2 regions of the Allobosea sp. FBZP-16 genome follow, and region 1 is predicted to be linked to the other one. Evidence: predicted binding sites of a transcription regulator. Region 1 holds the regulator's gene; the other holds the start of a gene.
What was found. Region 1 encodes HrcA, which represses chaperone genes, less so after heat shock. Its sites were predicted from a motif close to GTTAGCACTCNCNNNNNGNGAGTGCTAAC; they were not measured.

Region 1 (7,323 bases):
GGCGGGCGCTCTACACGATCGGTGACCAGGAAATCGAGGCCGGACCCGGGGAAATCCTGGTCGTGCCGGCCGGCGTGCCACATAAATTCCGCAGCCTCGGGCCGGAGGTACTGGAATCGATCGACATCCACGCCAGCGAGCGCTTCGTCACCGACTGGCTGGAATAACGCTCAGCGCCCGCCGGCCGCCGCGATCAGCTTGGCGATCTCGCTTTGGCCGCGCTTGCGGGCGTGCTGGAGCGGGCTGACGCCATCCTTGTCGGCGAGATTGGGGTCGGCGCCCGCAGATAGCACGAGCCGGGCCACCTCCTGATGGCGCGGGCCGCCATCGCCGAGGATCACGATCTCCAGCAGACAGGTCCAGCCGAGATTGTTGACGTGATTCACGTCGATGCCTGATGTCAGGAGCAGCTTGGCGGTCTCGACATGGGCGCGCTCGCAGGCCGGGATCAGGGCATTGCCGCCATAGCGGTTGCGGATAGTGAGATCGGGCTTCAGCGGCAGCATCGCCGCGATGATCTCGGTGCGGCCGCTGGCGCCGGCCAGAAGCCAGGGCGTGTCCTGGTTCGACGCCTGGGCGTTGGGATTAGCGCCTGCCGCCAGCAGCGCCTTGGCGACGGCGACATGATTGCCGGCGACGGCGAGCAGGAGCGCCGTCTGACGCTGGCCATCGCGCTGTTCGATATCCGCCTTGGCGGCGATCAGGCGATTCACCGCGGCAAGATCACCACGGGCGGCCGCTTCGAGCAGGCCGGTCTGTGCTCCGCTCGCTCCGGCCATCAGCAGCACTCCCGCCAGCAACGCAGCAGCCGGCAGCGGCCGCCTCATCGCCCGCCATCGAGCAGGCGCCCGACCACCTTGGCGGTGTAGTCAACCATCGGCACGATCCGGGCATAGTTCAGCCGGGTCGGGCCGATGATGCCGACCACGCCGACGATGCGCTGGCCGCCATCGCGGAAAGGCGCGGCGATGATCGAGGAACCCGACATCGAGAACAGCTTGTTCTCCGAGCCGATGAAAATGCGCACGCCGTCGCCGGCCTCGGCCCGCGAGAGCAGGTCGATCAGTTCGGTCTGCGTCTCCAGATCGGCGAAGAGCAGGCGGATGCGCTCCAGATCCTCCTGCGCCTTCAGGTCCTCCAGCAGATTGGCCTGGCCGCGCACGATGAGATGCCGGTCGCCGGAAGGGCCGGAGCTCGTCGCTATCCCGGTCTCGACCAGCCGGGCGGTCAGTTCGTCGAGCTCGCGCTCCATCAGGGCGCGGCTGTCGGCGATCTCGCGGCGAAGCTCGTCGAGCGTCTTGCCGACGATGCGGGCATTGAGGAAGTTGCCGGCCTCGACCAGCGCCGACGCCGGCAGGCCCGCCGGCAGCGCCAGGATGCGGTTCTCGACCGTGCCGTCATCGGCGACGAGCACGGCGAGCGCGCGGCCGGCATCGAGCCGGACGAATTCGATATGGCGCAGGCGCACATTGGCCTTGGTGGTGACGACGACGCCGGCGCCGCGCGACAGGCCAGACAGCAAGGCCGAGGCCTCGGTCAGCGTCTGGTCGAGCGAGCGATTGCTGGCGGCGGCCCTGATCTGCGCCTCGATGCGGCCGCGCTCGTCCGAGGTGAGATTGCCGACCTCCATCATGCCGTCGACGAAGAAGCGCAGGCCCCGCTCGGTCGGCAGCCGCCCGGCCGAGGTGTGCGGAGCGTAGATCAACCCCGCCATCTCCAGATCGGTCATGACATTGCGCACCGTCGCCGGCGACAGCGCGATCGGCAGCAGCCGGGCGATGTTGCGCGAGCCGACCGGCTCGCCGGTGGTGAGGTAGCCGTCGACGATCTGCCGGAAGATCTCGCGCGAGCGCTGGTCGATCTCGACCAGGCCGCCGGGTGTCTCGGGGCGCGTATGGGCGCTCATTCCGTGGCGAACAACCTCAACTGCATGATCCATTGTCCCCGCTGGGCGCGGCGGGATCAAGTCCCATGGCCGCTCGCCTTGCCGCACCCCGCTTAAGCGCCTACAAGCCGCCGACTCCAAAAGACAGGAAGACACGATGAGACCCTCGAAGCGCGCAGCCGACGAGATGCGGAAGGTCACGCTGGAACGCGGCGTGGTGCGCTATGCGGAAGGCTCGTGCATGGTCACCTTCGGCGAGACCAAGGTGCTCTGCGCCGCCACAGTCGAGGAAAAGGGGCCGCCGTGGCTGCGCGGCACCGGCAAGGGCTGGGTCACCGCCGAATATTCGATGCTGCCGCGCGCCACGCATGAGCGCACCCGCCGCGAGGTCACCTCCGGCAAGCCCTCGGGCCGCACGCAGGAGATTCAGCGCCTGGTCGGGCGTTCGCTTCGCGCCGTGGTCGACCTGACCGCGATCGGCGAGCGCCAGATCGTCGTCGATTGCGACGTGCTGCAGGCCGATGGCGGCACCCGCACCGCCTCGATCACCGGCGCCTGGGTCGCGCTGCACGACGCGCTGAAATGGATGGAGGGGCGCGGCATGCTGAAAGGTGCCAATCCGCTGAAGGATCATGTCGCAGCGATCTCCTGCGGCATCGTTGCCGGCAATCCGGTGATCGATCTCGACTATGTCGAGGATTCCGGCGCGCAGACCGACGCGAATTTCGTCATCACCGGCTCCGGCGGTCTCGTCGAGGTGCAGGGCACCGCCGAGGGCGCGCCGTTCTCCGAGGAGGAGCTGCTGGCGCTGCTGAAGCTCGCCAAGGGCGGGGTGTCGAAGCTGGTGGCGATGCAGAAGGCGGCGGTGGCCTGACGCCATGACCACGAACCGCCTCCTCACCGGCAAGGTCGTGATCGCGACCCACAACCAAGGCAAATTGCGCGAAATGCGCGAGCTGCTGGCGCCCTATGGCGTCGAGCTGGTCTCGGCCGGCGAGCTTGGCTTGCCCGAGCCGGCGGAGGATGGCCACATGTTCGCCGAGAACGCCGCGATCAAGGCGGTGGCGGCGGCCAAGGCTTCCGGCCTGCCGGCTATCGCGGACGATTCCGGCGTCTGCATCGATGCGCTCGATGGTGCGCCCGGCCTGTTCTCGGCCAACTGGGCCGGGCCGGGCAAGGATTTTGCCCCGGCGCTGGCCCGTGTGCAGGCCGAGCTTGCGAAGCGCGGCGCGACCACGCCCGAGCAGCGCAAGGCGCATTTCGTCTCGGCGCTGGTGATCGCCTGGCCGGACGGGCATCAGGAATTGTTCGAAGGCCGCGTCTTCGGCACGATCGTCGAGGCGCCGCGTGGCACCGCCGGCTTCGGCTACGACCCGATCTTCCAGCCGGCCGGGCATGGCAAGACCTTCGGCGAGATGAGCGCAGAGGAGAAGCACGGCATCCCTAAGGACGGCTCGCCCGGCCTGTCGCACCGGGCCCGCGCCTTCCATGTGCTTGCCGCCGCCTGCCTGAGGGCGCCCGCTTGAGCCCTTCGGCCGCCCTTGCCGCGCGGCCCGGCGTGCCGACGCATCCGACTGCGGATGCCGGCTTCGCCGTCTATGTGCACTGGCCGTTCTGCCTGGCCAAATGCCCCTATTGCGACTTCAACTCCCATGTCCGGCACCAGCCGCCGGACCAGGCGCGCTATATCGCCGCCTTCCGCCGCGAGATCGCCCAGCGGGCCGAACTGGCGCCCGGACGCACGGTGTCCTCGATCTTCTTCGGCGGCGGCACGCCTTCGCTGATGGAGGGTGCGACGGTCGGGGCGATCCTCGATGCGATCGGTGAGCATTGGGCCGTCGATCCCGATTGCGAGGTCTCGCTGGAGGCCAACCCGACCAGCGTCGAGGCCGGGCGCTTCCGCGATTTCCGCGCCGCCGGCGTCAACCGCGTCTCGCTCGGCGTGCAGGCGCTGAACGATGCCGATCTCAAGGCGCTCGGGCGGATGCATTCGGCGCAGGAGGCGCTCGATGCGGTCGCGATCGCGCGGCGCTATTTCGAGCGCTATTCCTTCGACCTGATCTATGCCCGCTCGCCGAACCAGACACCGGCGCTGTGGCAGGCCGAGCTCGAGCTCGCGATCAGCCATGCGGCGGAGCATCTTTCGCTCTACCAGCTCACCATCGAGCCCGGCACCGCCTTCGACCAGCTCTACAGGGCCGGCAAGCTCGCCATTCCCGACCCTGATGCGGGCGCAGCGCTCTACGAGCTGACGCAGGAGATCACGGCCAAGCACGGGCTGCCGGTCTACGAGATCTCGAACCATGCAAGGCCGGGCGCGGAATGCCGGCATAACCTGATCTACTGGCACTATGGCGAATATGCCGGCATCGGGCCGGGCGCCCATGGCCGGCTGGTGACGGCGGAAGGCCGCTACGCGCAATCGACCGAGAAGCGCCCCGAGACCTGGCTGGAGCGAGTCGAGGCCGGCGGCGACGCTTTGGTCGAAAACGAGAAACTTTCGGCCGAGGCGCAGGGCGACGAGTACCTGCTGATGGGCCTGCGGCTCGTCGAAGGCATCGATCTCGACGTGTTCGAGGGGCTGGCCGGGCGCAAGCTCAACGGCAACCGCATCGGCAGCCTGATCGCCGAAGGCTTCCTCACCCGCAGGGCCAATGGCCGGCTCGCCGCGACGCCGGAAGGCGCGCTGCTGCTCGATGCGCTCGTCGCCGATCTCGCAGCGTGAGTGGCGATCCCGGCGGCAGGCGGACTCCACATCATTAAACCGATTTAGTCAGATGAGAAGCCCTGCTGGAGCAGGCCTCGTCATGCCCAGGCGGTCTCCTTCCGCCACGTCACCGCCGCAATCGGCGCTCCCGATGGCCGGGTAAGAACAGCATAAGTTCAACCCAGGGAGGTCACCGATGCAGCAACGCATGATCGATGAATCACGCCCCACCTTGTCACGCCGCCGCCTGTTGCAGGTTGCCGGCGCAGGAGCCCTCGCCGCTGCCGCCGATACGGCCCTGGCGCAGGCTCCGGCTGCAAGGCCCGGCCCGCCCACGACGATCACGACGCCGCCGCGCGATTTCAGCCGCGGCGGCGCGCCGACCACCTATTTCTGGGACCCGGACGTCCTCGCCGTCGATCCCGCCTTCGAAGGGCTGGCCCAGCCCAATGCCGCGATCCAGCGGCTGTGGACCGGAGCACTCTGGGCGGAAGGCCCGGCCTGGAACGCACAGGGGCGCTATCTCGTCTGGAGCGACATCCCGAACAACCGGCAGATGCGCTGGCTCGAGGATGACGGCCGCGTCAGCGTCTTCCGCACGCCATCGGGTAACAGCAACGGCAACAGCTTCGATTTCCAGGGCCGGCAGCTCTCCTGCGAGCATCTCAACCGCCGCGTCGTGCGCTACGAGCTCGACGGCTCGGTGACGATCCTCGCCGACAAGTTCGACGGCAAGCGGCTGAACTCGCCGAACGATATCGTCCAGCATCCCGATGGCAGCTACTGGTTCACCGACCCGCCCTATGGCGGCCAGCTCTATGAGGGCGCGCCCGATGCGGCCGGCGGGCCGAGCAACACCAGCGGCAAGATCAATCCCCGGCTCGGCCAGCCGCCCGAGATCGGCTTCTACAAGCGCGAGCTGCCGACGAATTGCTATCGCATCGATCCCAGCGGCCGCGTCGATCTCGTCGTCACCGAGCAGCAGGTCCCCGATCCGAACGGCTTATGCTTCTCGCCGGACTACAAGAAGCTCTACATCGCCTCGACCGGCAAGGGCCCTGGCGATACCGGCCCCGGCGGCAAGGGCGACATCCACGTCTTCGACGTCGGCACCGACAACAAGCTTACCAACGGCAAGCTGTTCTCCGACTGCATGGTCGACGGGGTGAAATGCGGGCCTGACGGACTGCGCTGCGACGTGCAGGGCAATCTCTGGGCCTCCAGCAATGCCGGGCGCGCGGTCGGCTACAACGGCGTGCTCTGCTTCAACCCGGAGGGCAAGCTGATCGGCCGCATCCGGCTGCCGGAGGTCTGCGGCAATGTCTGCTTCGGCGGACCCAAGCGCAACCGACTGTTCATGGCGGCGAGCCAGTCGATCTATGCGCTCTATCTGGGCACGCAGGGGGCCGGGCCGGGCTGAGCGCCCGGCTCAGGCCTCACTCTGCTCGGGCTCGGGCCGGTCCTGCTCCGCGGGATCGGCCTCGACCTTCGCCTCCGGCTTCTCCTGCCCGGCATAGAGCTTGGGGAGATAGGTCTCGTACCAGGCCTTCAGCTCCGCCAGCGCCGGTTGTTCGAGATTGCGGCGCAGGTAAGCCTCGATCCGTGGCAAGTGCTTGAGATAGCCCGGCTTGCCGTCGCGGCGGTCAAGCCTCGCGAAGATGCCGGCGATCTTGGTGTTGCGCTGGGCGCCGAGGATGGCATAGGCGCGGGCGAAGCCCGGCACGTCGAAATGGGGATCGGTGCCACGCCGCGCCCCCGCATAGGCGGCGAGCAGGCGCAGCTCCAGCGCCGCCGGCACATCGACGCGCGCGTCCTGGCCGAGCGAGACGAGATCATAGGCGGGGTGGCCGAGCACGGAGTCCTGGAAATCGATCAGGCCGAGCCTGGCATGGCCGACGCGATCGGGGAGCCAGATCAGGTTCGGCGAATGATAGTCGCGCAAGGTCCAGGTCGCCGGCGTCTCGAAGAGCTCGTCGAACAGCTTGTCCCAGATGCGGCTGAACTCGGCCCGCGTCACCGCCGGCAAGGTGACGCCGGCGATGTGCGGGGCATACCAGTCGAGCACCAGCTCGGTCTCGATGGCAAGCGCCTCGCGGTCATAGTCGGGCATGACATGATCGCGCCCTTCGACCACCGGCAGAATCGTCGGCAGGGCATGCCGGTGCAGTTCGGCGAGCAGGCGGGCGGCGGCCTCGTAGCGATCGGGGATCGGCCCGTCGGCGCCGACGACCGGCTCGGCCCCGAGGTCCTCGATGATCAGCAGGCCGGTGACGAGATCCTGTGCCAGGATGTCCGGAGCCGAGAGGCCGAGCGAGCGCAGGGCCTTGTCCATGGCGACGAAGGCGTCGACGGTCTCGGCGAGATGGGCGATGGCGCTGTAGGGCTTGCCCTGGCGGATCGCCGGCCCATCCGGACGCGGCGGCGAGATCATCAGGATCGCGGTCTCGCCCGACGGCCTGATCAGGCGCTCATAGGCGCGGCTCGAGGCATCGCCGAGCATGAACTCGCGCCTCGCCTCGCTCCAGCCGGCTTCGTCGATCAGGCGGCGGGCACCGATCGCAAGCGCAAGCCGCTGGCGCCAGAGCACGCCGCCGGAGAGCGTCGCGATCCGGCCCTGCTCGGGGTTGTCCGGATCGACCTCCAGCACGATGTCGAGCCGCCGGCCCGCCGGGAGGCGCGTGCCGGCCCGGTCCGGCCATTCGACGATGGTCATCGCGAGGTCGAGGTCCTC
Region 2 (7,323 bases), on a different contig from region 1:
CCGTGCGCACGACCTTGGTCGGGTCGATGATGCCGGCCTTGACCAGATCGCCGTACTCGCCGGTCTGGGCGTTGTAGCCCCAGGCGTAGTCCTTCGACTCCAGCAGCTTGCCGATCACGACCGCGCCGTCACCGCCGGCGTTGTCGACGATCTGGCGGGCCGGAGCAGCGATCGCCTTGCGGACGATCTCGACGCCGGTCTTCTGGTCGTCGTTCTGGGTCTTGATCGACTTGACCGAGTTCAGGGCGCGCAGCAGGGCGACGCCGCCGCCCGGCAGGATGCCTTCTTCCACCGCAGCGCGGGTGGCGTTCAGGGCATCGTCGACGCGATCCTTCTTCTCCTTGACCTCGACCTCGGTCGCGCCGCCGACGCGGATGACCGCGACGCCGCCGGCGAGCTTGGCCAGACGCTCCTGGAGCTTCTCACGGTCGTAGTCCGAGGTGGTCTCCTCGATCTGCGCCTTGATCTGCGCAACGCGGCCCTCGATGTCCTTCTTCTTGCCGGCGCCGTCGATAATCGTGGTGTTCTCCTTCTCGATGCGCACCTTCTTGGCGCGGCCGAGCATCTGGAGCGTCACGGTCTCGAGCTTGATGCCGAGGTCTTCCGAGATCATCTGACCGGCGGTCAGGATCGAGATGTCCTCGAGCATGGCCTTGCGACGATCACCGAAGCCCGGAGCCTTGACGGCTGCGACCTTCAGGCCGCCACGGAGCTTGTTGACGACGAGCGTGGCCAGAGCCTCGCCCTCGACGTCCTCGGCGATGATCAGCAGCGGCTTGCCGGTCTGCACGACGGCCTCGAGGATCGGCAGCATCGCCTGGAGCGACGACAGCTTCTTCTCGAAGATGAGGATGTAGGGGTCCTCGAGCTCGGCGACCATCTTCTCGGCGTTGGTGATGAAGTAGGGCGAGAGATAGCCACGGTCGAACTGCATGCCCTCGACGACGTCGAGCTCGGTCTCGGCGGTCTTGGCTTCCTCGACGGTGATGACACCCTCGTTGCCGACCTTCTGCATCGCGGTCGAGATCATCTTGCCGACCGACTCGTCGCCGTTCGCCGAGATGGTGCCGACCTGCGCGACTTCCGCGTTCGAGGTGACCTTCTTCGAGTTCTTCTTGAGGTCGGCGACGATGGCCTCGACGGCCAGGTCGATGCCGCGCTTCAGGTCCATCGGGTTCATGCCGGCCGCAACCGACTTGGCGCCTTCACGGACGATCGCCTGGGCGAGCACGGTGGCGGTGGTGGTGCCGTCGCCGGCATGGTCGTTCTGGCGCGAAGCGACTTCGCGGACCATCTGAGCGCCCATGTTCTCGAACTTGTCGGCGAGCTCGATCTCCTTGGCGACGGTGACGCCGTCCTTGGTGATGCGCGGGGCGCCGAACGACTTCTCGATCACGACATTGCGGCCCTTGGGACCCAGCGTGACCTTCACGGCATTGGCGAGGATGTCCACGCCGCGCAGCATCTTGTCGCGGGCGTCGGTGGAAAAGCGAACTTCTTTGGCAGCCATGAGACTACTCCTGATTGAACTCTACGGACGGGTGGGCGCCTGGCTGCTCAGCCGACGATGCCCATGATGTCGGATTCCTTCATGATCAGGAGATCCTGGCCGTCGATCTTGACCTCGGTGCCGCTCCACTTGCCGAAGAGGACGCGATCGCCCTTCTTGACATCGAGAGCAACCAGCTTGCCGGCGTCGTCGCGGGCGCCGGGGCCGACTGCGACGATCTCGCCTTCCTGGGGCTTTTCCTTGGCGGTATCGGGGATGATGATGCCACCCTTGGTCTTCTCTTCGCCATCAAGGCGACGGACCACAACGCGGTCATGCAGCGGACGGAACTTCATGGTTCTGTCTTCCTCTCGGTCTTATTCTGGACGGGCTCGAATTTGCCCGTGAAAGGGGTCTGTTAGCAGTCTCACCGAGTGAGTGCTAACCGACGTGGCGGAGATAGGCCCGAGGGCTGCCGGAGTCAAGGAATCCGCTGCGTAAAAGGTGAACGCGATGACTGCCGCCATCTGCCCTGCTGCGGCCGGACACTAAACCCGCTATCGTGGCGGGATGACGACGCCAGTCCCTGATCTCCCTCTCGACGACATCGCCCGTTCCTGTGTGGTGCTGCATGTCCGCATGACGGCACGCGCCGTCACCCGCGCCTATGACGAGGCGATGCGGCCGAGTGGCTTGAAGATCACCCAGTTCGTTCTGCTCTCGGCGCTTTCGACCGGCGCCTGGCGCTCCGTCACCGAGCTCGCCGACCGCTTCGCGCTGGAGCGGACCTCGCTGACGCGCAACCTGCAACTGCTTGCCGCCGAGAAGCTGATCGAGCCGGTCGACTGCAAGGGCAGGGCGCTGACATATGCCGTGACGCAGAAGGGCCGCGCCGCGATCGAGGCGGCGATCCCTTACTGGCGCGCGGCGCAGGACAGGATCGAGGGCGGGCTCGGCCAGGAACGCTGGAGCGAGACGCGCGACAGTCTCAAGGCAATCCGGCGGGCGGCGAGGGAAGTCGGCTGATCTCGCACCGGCCGGCTTGACCGCTATCCCGCTCCATCTCTATCGTGCATCTACACGATAGAGATGGAGTGCAGCCGTGTCCCGTGAGGTCGGAGTCGTCAGTCGTGATGTCCTGCTGGCGGAGGACGGCGCATCCTTCCTGCGCGGGATGATCGAGGGACGCCATCCCGGCCCGCCCTTCGCCGATGCGATGGATTTAGACATCGCCGAGGTCGAGGAGGGCCGGGTGGTCTTCGTCGGCACGCCCTCGCCGCGCTTCTTCAACCCGCTCGGGACGATCCACGGCGGCTGGACGGCGACGATCCTCGATTCCGCCATGGCCTGCGCCGTGCATTCGACGCTGCGGGTCGGCGAGGGCTACACCACGCTGGAGATGAAGCTGAACTATGTCCGCCCGGTCATGCCTGCCAGCGGCCCGGTGCGCTGCGAGGGCAGGCTGATCCATCGTGGCGGTTCGGTCGCGACCAGTGAAGGCAAGCTGGTCGACGCAGCAGGCAAGCTGTTGGCGCACGGCACCGAAACCTGCATGATCTTCGGCAGCAAGCGCTGAATGTTGCTCAAGCGATGCGATAGGCGCCCGGACTCACGCCCATCACCCGCTTGAAGCGGCGGTTGAAGGTTGAGAGGTCGCCGAAGCCGCAATCGAAGGCGATGCCCGCGACCGGCAGCGTGGTCCGGCGCAGCAGCACGGCCGCCCGGTGGAGACGCGTGCGCAGCACATATTGATGCGGCGTCATACCGACCAGGGCCCTGAAGGTGCGCAGGAAGTGGTAGGGGCTCATCGCCGCCTGCCGCCCCAGCTCATCGATCGAGAGAGCGTCCTCGCAATGCGCTTCGATATGGCGCAGCGCCCGCGTGATCCGGCGTTCGTCGCGGGCGCTCGGGGTATCGATCGCGGGTTTTGCGCCTGACAGCACGCTCGCCACGGCGCCGCCGAGGCGCAGCGCGGTTTCCTCCAGCCTCTCGGGCTCGTCCGCGGCGATTTCCGCTTCGGCGACGACACTGGCGAGCACGGGCAGCGCCGGCAGATGCGGCTGCGCGAAGTCCAGCCGCCGGGCGCCCGGAACGGCCGCGACGATGCCTTCGAGCCAGGCCGGCTCGAACTGGAAGGCGAGGCAGCGGTCGCCGGTCGCATGCTCATGGCCGCATTCGAAGCAGGCGCCGCGATTGCCGAGCAGCAGCGCCCCCGGCGCGAGCACGGCGCTGCCTTGCGTCGAGCGATAGCGGAACGAGCCGCTGCGGACGATGGCGATGCAGTGCTGCGGGTGTGCTTCCTCGAAGGCGCTGTCGTCCGGGCCGGCCGTGCAGACGATGTCGCTGACCCGCCAGCCGGGGCCTGATGCCAGGAGATGGGCGGTCGCTGTCATGGTTCGCGAGTTTAGCAGTTTTTCCCAAGCGTGGCCCGAGGCTCCGGGTCTAGCTGGACACCAACTTGGTCCAGACGGAGCCCGATCATGACAGCAGCGCCATCGACGCTGGCCGATGCCCTCATCGCGACCGGGCCGGAGCCTGAACTCGCCGGCCAGCTCGCCCTCTACGGCCAGTTCGTCGGCGCCTGGACGATGGCTGCCGTGATGCACACCGATGACGGCCAGCGCCATGAGGCCAAGGGCGGGATCCATTTCGGCTGGGTACTCGGCGGGCGCGCCGTGCAGGATGTCTGGGCGCTGCCGGGCTTCTTCCACGGCACGACGCTACGCATCTACGACCCCGGCCAGGATGCCTGGCACATCCGCTGGAACGACCCGGTCAAGCAGTACTACACGCACCAGATCGGCCGCGCCGAGGGCAACGACATCGTCCAGCACGGCAGGCTGGACGACGGCACAGCGATCCGCTGGCGCTTCACTGAGATCACTCCGGATTCGTTCCACTGGATCGGCGACCGCTCGCGCGATGGCGGCGGGAGCTGGCAGGTCCAGGCCGATTTCCGCGCCAAGCGCATCACAACCTGACAGGAGGACGACCATCATGTTCGATCACATCTCTATCGGCGTTCGCGAGCTTCCGCGTACGAAACGCTTCTACGACGCGACGCTCGGCGCGCTCGGCTATGGTTGCCTCACTGCCGACGAGAGCTCGCTCGGTTATGGCAAGGGGAGCGTCGGGCTCTGGATCGGCGCGGTCTCGGCGCCGGTGCCGCCGGACCGCGACTCCAATCTGCACTTCTGTCTCGTCGCGCCGACACGCCAGAGCGTCGACGCTTTCCACGCGGCGGCGCTCGCGGCGGGCGGCACCGACAACGGCAAGCCGGGCCTGCGCGAATCCTATGGCCCCGACTATTACGCCGCCTTCGTCGTCGACCCCGACGGCTACCGGCTGGAGGCCTATTGCGGCAAGCCGGCCTGAGGCGCTCGCAGCAGGGCTAATGCTCGGGCGGCAGGTCGTGCGCAGCCCATTGGCTGCGCGGGATCGCCGCGCCGACGCGGAACTGGAAGCCGGCGACCTTGCCGTTCGCCGCCGTCTCGCAGCGGAACCGTAGGCTGTACCATTGCTTGCGGCTGCGGAAGGCGGCGCCCTCGGCTTCGAGGGCGCCCTTGGTCAGCTTCGTGCTGGCCATAGCATAGGCGACGACGCGATCCGGCTCGAACTCCGCCTTCCAGGCATGGATCTGGCTCATCGCCTCGAGATTGCAAAGCTGCTCGATGCGCTCGCTCGCCTCGAGCGTCTTCAGCGCCTCACGCGCGCCGCGGCTGCGCGGATTGGCCAGCACGCTTTCAGAATGCAGCGTCCGGGCGGTGATCATCGCTGGCGGCTCGGCCGGTGGTGGAACGGGCCGGCTGGCTGGCTTTTCCGGCTGCGTAGTGGGGGGAGCCGGCTGCGGAGGTGACGCGATCTCGGCTAGGGGAGGAGCGGGCGCCTGGGCCGGAGCGGGAGGCGCCAGCGACTCCGGCGCAACCATTTCGACCTCGATGCTCGTCTCGATCGGCGGTGTGAAGCTGCTGAGCGTCCGGATGGCGAGGAGGAGGCCGAACAGGAGATGGACACAGAGCGCGGCGGGAAGGCCGGGTTCGCGCAGGACGCGAGCAGCGGTGCCGGCGCGCTGCATGCTTCGGTCAATCGCAGTCGGACAGGAATGCAAGCATGGCGGGCGGTCTCTCCCTTCGCATTGCCTCGTGCAGAAGCCGACCAAGCCGGCGAATTCGTGGCGACGATCAGCGCCGGCTGACGGCGAGGGCGCCGGCGACGATCAGGACCGCACCGGCATAGGTGGTCCAGAGCGGCACTTCGCTGAAGACGAACCAGCCGAGCAGGCTCGCCCAGACCAGCGCCGTGTACTCGATCGGCGCCAGCCGCGAGGCCGGCGCCCGGGCGAAGGCCGAGGTCAGCGACAGATGCCCGGCGACGCCGAGCGCGCCGGCAGAGAGATAGGTGGCGAGGTCGCCACCACTCATCGGCTGGAAGACGTACCAGGCCGGCCAGGCCAGGCAGAGCGCCGGCCCGGCGTTCTGGAACAGCACGATGATCGCCGGATGCTCCTTCACCGCGATCGTGCGCAGCAGGATCAGGTTGAAGGCGTAGGAGATCGCCGAGACCAGCGCCGCGGCGACGCCGAGCTCGGCACCGGTGACGCCGCCCTGCAGGCGCGGCCAGACCATCACCAGCATGCCGGCGAGGCCGAAGCCGAGCGCCTGCAGGATGCGGCCGTCGAGCCGTTCCTTCAGGATCAGCGCTCCGAGCAGGGCGACGAAGACCGGGGCGAGGAAGGAGAGCGTCAGCGCCTCCGCCAGCGGCAGCACCGAGATCGAATAGAAGAAGCTGCCGGCGGTGACGATGACCAGCGGGATGCGGATGCTGTTGCCGATCAGGCTCGTGCGCGTCGGCCGTGCCGGCCGCGAGACCGCGACGACGACGATCGCGCAGACGGCGCCCGCGGCAAAGCGCATGAACAGCGCCAGCAGGAACGGGTGCTGCTGCATCTGCGCCTTGATCACCGCATCCATCGCGGTGAGCAGCGCGATGCCGAGAACCGCCCGCAGCGCGGTATTGAGATTCATGACTGCGCCGGGGCGAGCGGCTTGCGGAAATGGTATTCCCAGGTCGAGGAGATGTCGGCGAGATAGCGCTCGCCCGGCCAGCGCACGAAGCCGAGCTTCTCGTAGAAGCGGTGGCCGCGGGCGAACTTGCTGTCTGACCACAGCATCATCTCGCCATAGCCGCCGGCTTCAGCGAAGGCGAGGGTGCGGGCGAACAGGGCCTGCGCCAGCCCGCTGCCGCGCTGGCTCGGATCGGCATAGACCTTGAACAGCTCGACCGCATTCTGGTCCGGCACCGGCACGACGGCGATCGAGCCGGCGATGCGCCCGCCCGGCCCATCCGCGACCCAGAGCTTGCCGCCCTTTTGCGCATAGTGGCTGGCGGGGCGGCGCAGCTCCGGGAATTCCGACCAGTCGAACCAGCAGTTCGGATATTCGGCGAAGGTCGCGGCGATCAGGGTGGCGAGCGGCTCCGAATCGGCGTCGGTGGCGTCGCGAAGGGCAGGCAGGGCGGTCATGATCGATCGCTTAGGGCCAATCCGGTCTGCTGCAAAGATGGGGCGCTCGCGCTCCTGCCATGCCGTTATCGCAGCAATGCGAGAGCGGCGTCGCTGGTCAACTTCAATGCCGCCGCTGCAAGCAGCAGATAGCAGGCGAAGAACAGTCGTTTCTGGTCGAGCCGCTCGTGCAGCCAGCGGCCGATCCAGACGCCGATCGGCGCTGCCGGCAGCAGCGCGAGCGCAGCCCAGAGCGCCTGCGGCTGCTTCAGGCCGAGCGCCAGATAGGGTGGCAGCTTCAGGATGTTGCCCAGCATGAAGAAGGCGATGGTCG

Region 2: a site for HrcA is predicted at 1,907-1,935, ahead of groES (co-chaperone GroES). Genes of this name have one in related genera too.

Annotation. Positions count from the first base shown of each region.
Region 1 is NZ_LNCQ01000051.1:13,091-20,413, forward strand. It holds gene CXY91_RS25320 (cupin domain-containing protein) at 1-167, shown strand, start outside; gene CXY91_RS25325 (ankyrin repeat domain-containing protein) at 171-827, opposite strand; gene hrcA (heat-inducible transcriptional repressor HrcA) at 824-1,906, opposite strand; gene rph (ribonuclease PH) at 2,043-2,759, shown strand; gene rdgB (RdgB/HAM1 family non-canonical purine NTP pyrophosphatase) at 2,764-3,411, shown strand; gene hemW (radical SAM family heme chaperone HemW) at 3,408-4,610, shown strand; gene CXY91_RS25350 (SMP-30/gluconolactonase/LRE family protein) at 4,801-6,012, shown strand; gene tsaE (tRNA (adenosine(37)-N6)-threonylcarbamoyltransferase complex ATPase subunit type 1 TsaE) at 6,022-7,323, opposite strand, start outside.
Region 2 is NZ_LNCQ01000059.1:186,048-193,370, forward strand. It holds gene groL (chaperonin GroEL) at 1-1,510, opposite strand, end outside; gene groES (co-chaperone GroES) at 1,558-1,845, opposite strand; gene CXY91_RS29520 (MarR family winged helix-turn-helix transcriptional regulator) at 2,060-2,515, shown strand; gene CXY91_RS29525 (PaaI family thioesterase) at 2,592-3,065, shown strand; gene CXY91_RS29530 (AraC family transcriptional regulator) at 3,073-3,882, opposite strand; gene CXY91_RS29535 (hypothetical protein) at 3,970-4,470, shown strand; gene CXY91_RS29540 (VOC family protein) at 4,487-4,864, shown strand; gene CXY91_RS29545 (DUF930 domain-containing protein) at 4,881-5,564, opposite strand; gene CXY91_RS29550 (DMT family transporter) at 5,671-6,513, opposite strand; gene CXY91_RS29555 (GNAT family N-acetyltransferase) at 6,510-7,010, opposite strand; gene CXY91_RS29560 (sulfite exporter TauE/SafE family protein) at 7,076-7,323, opposite strand, start outside.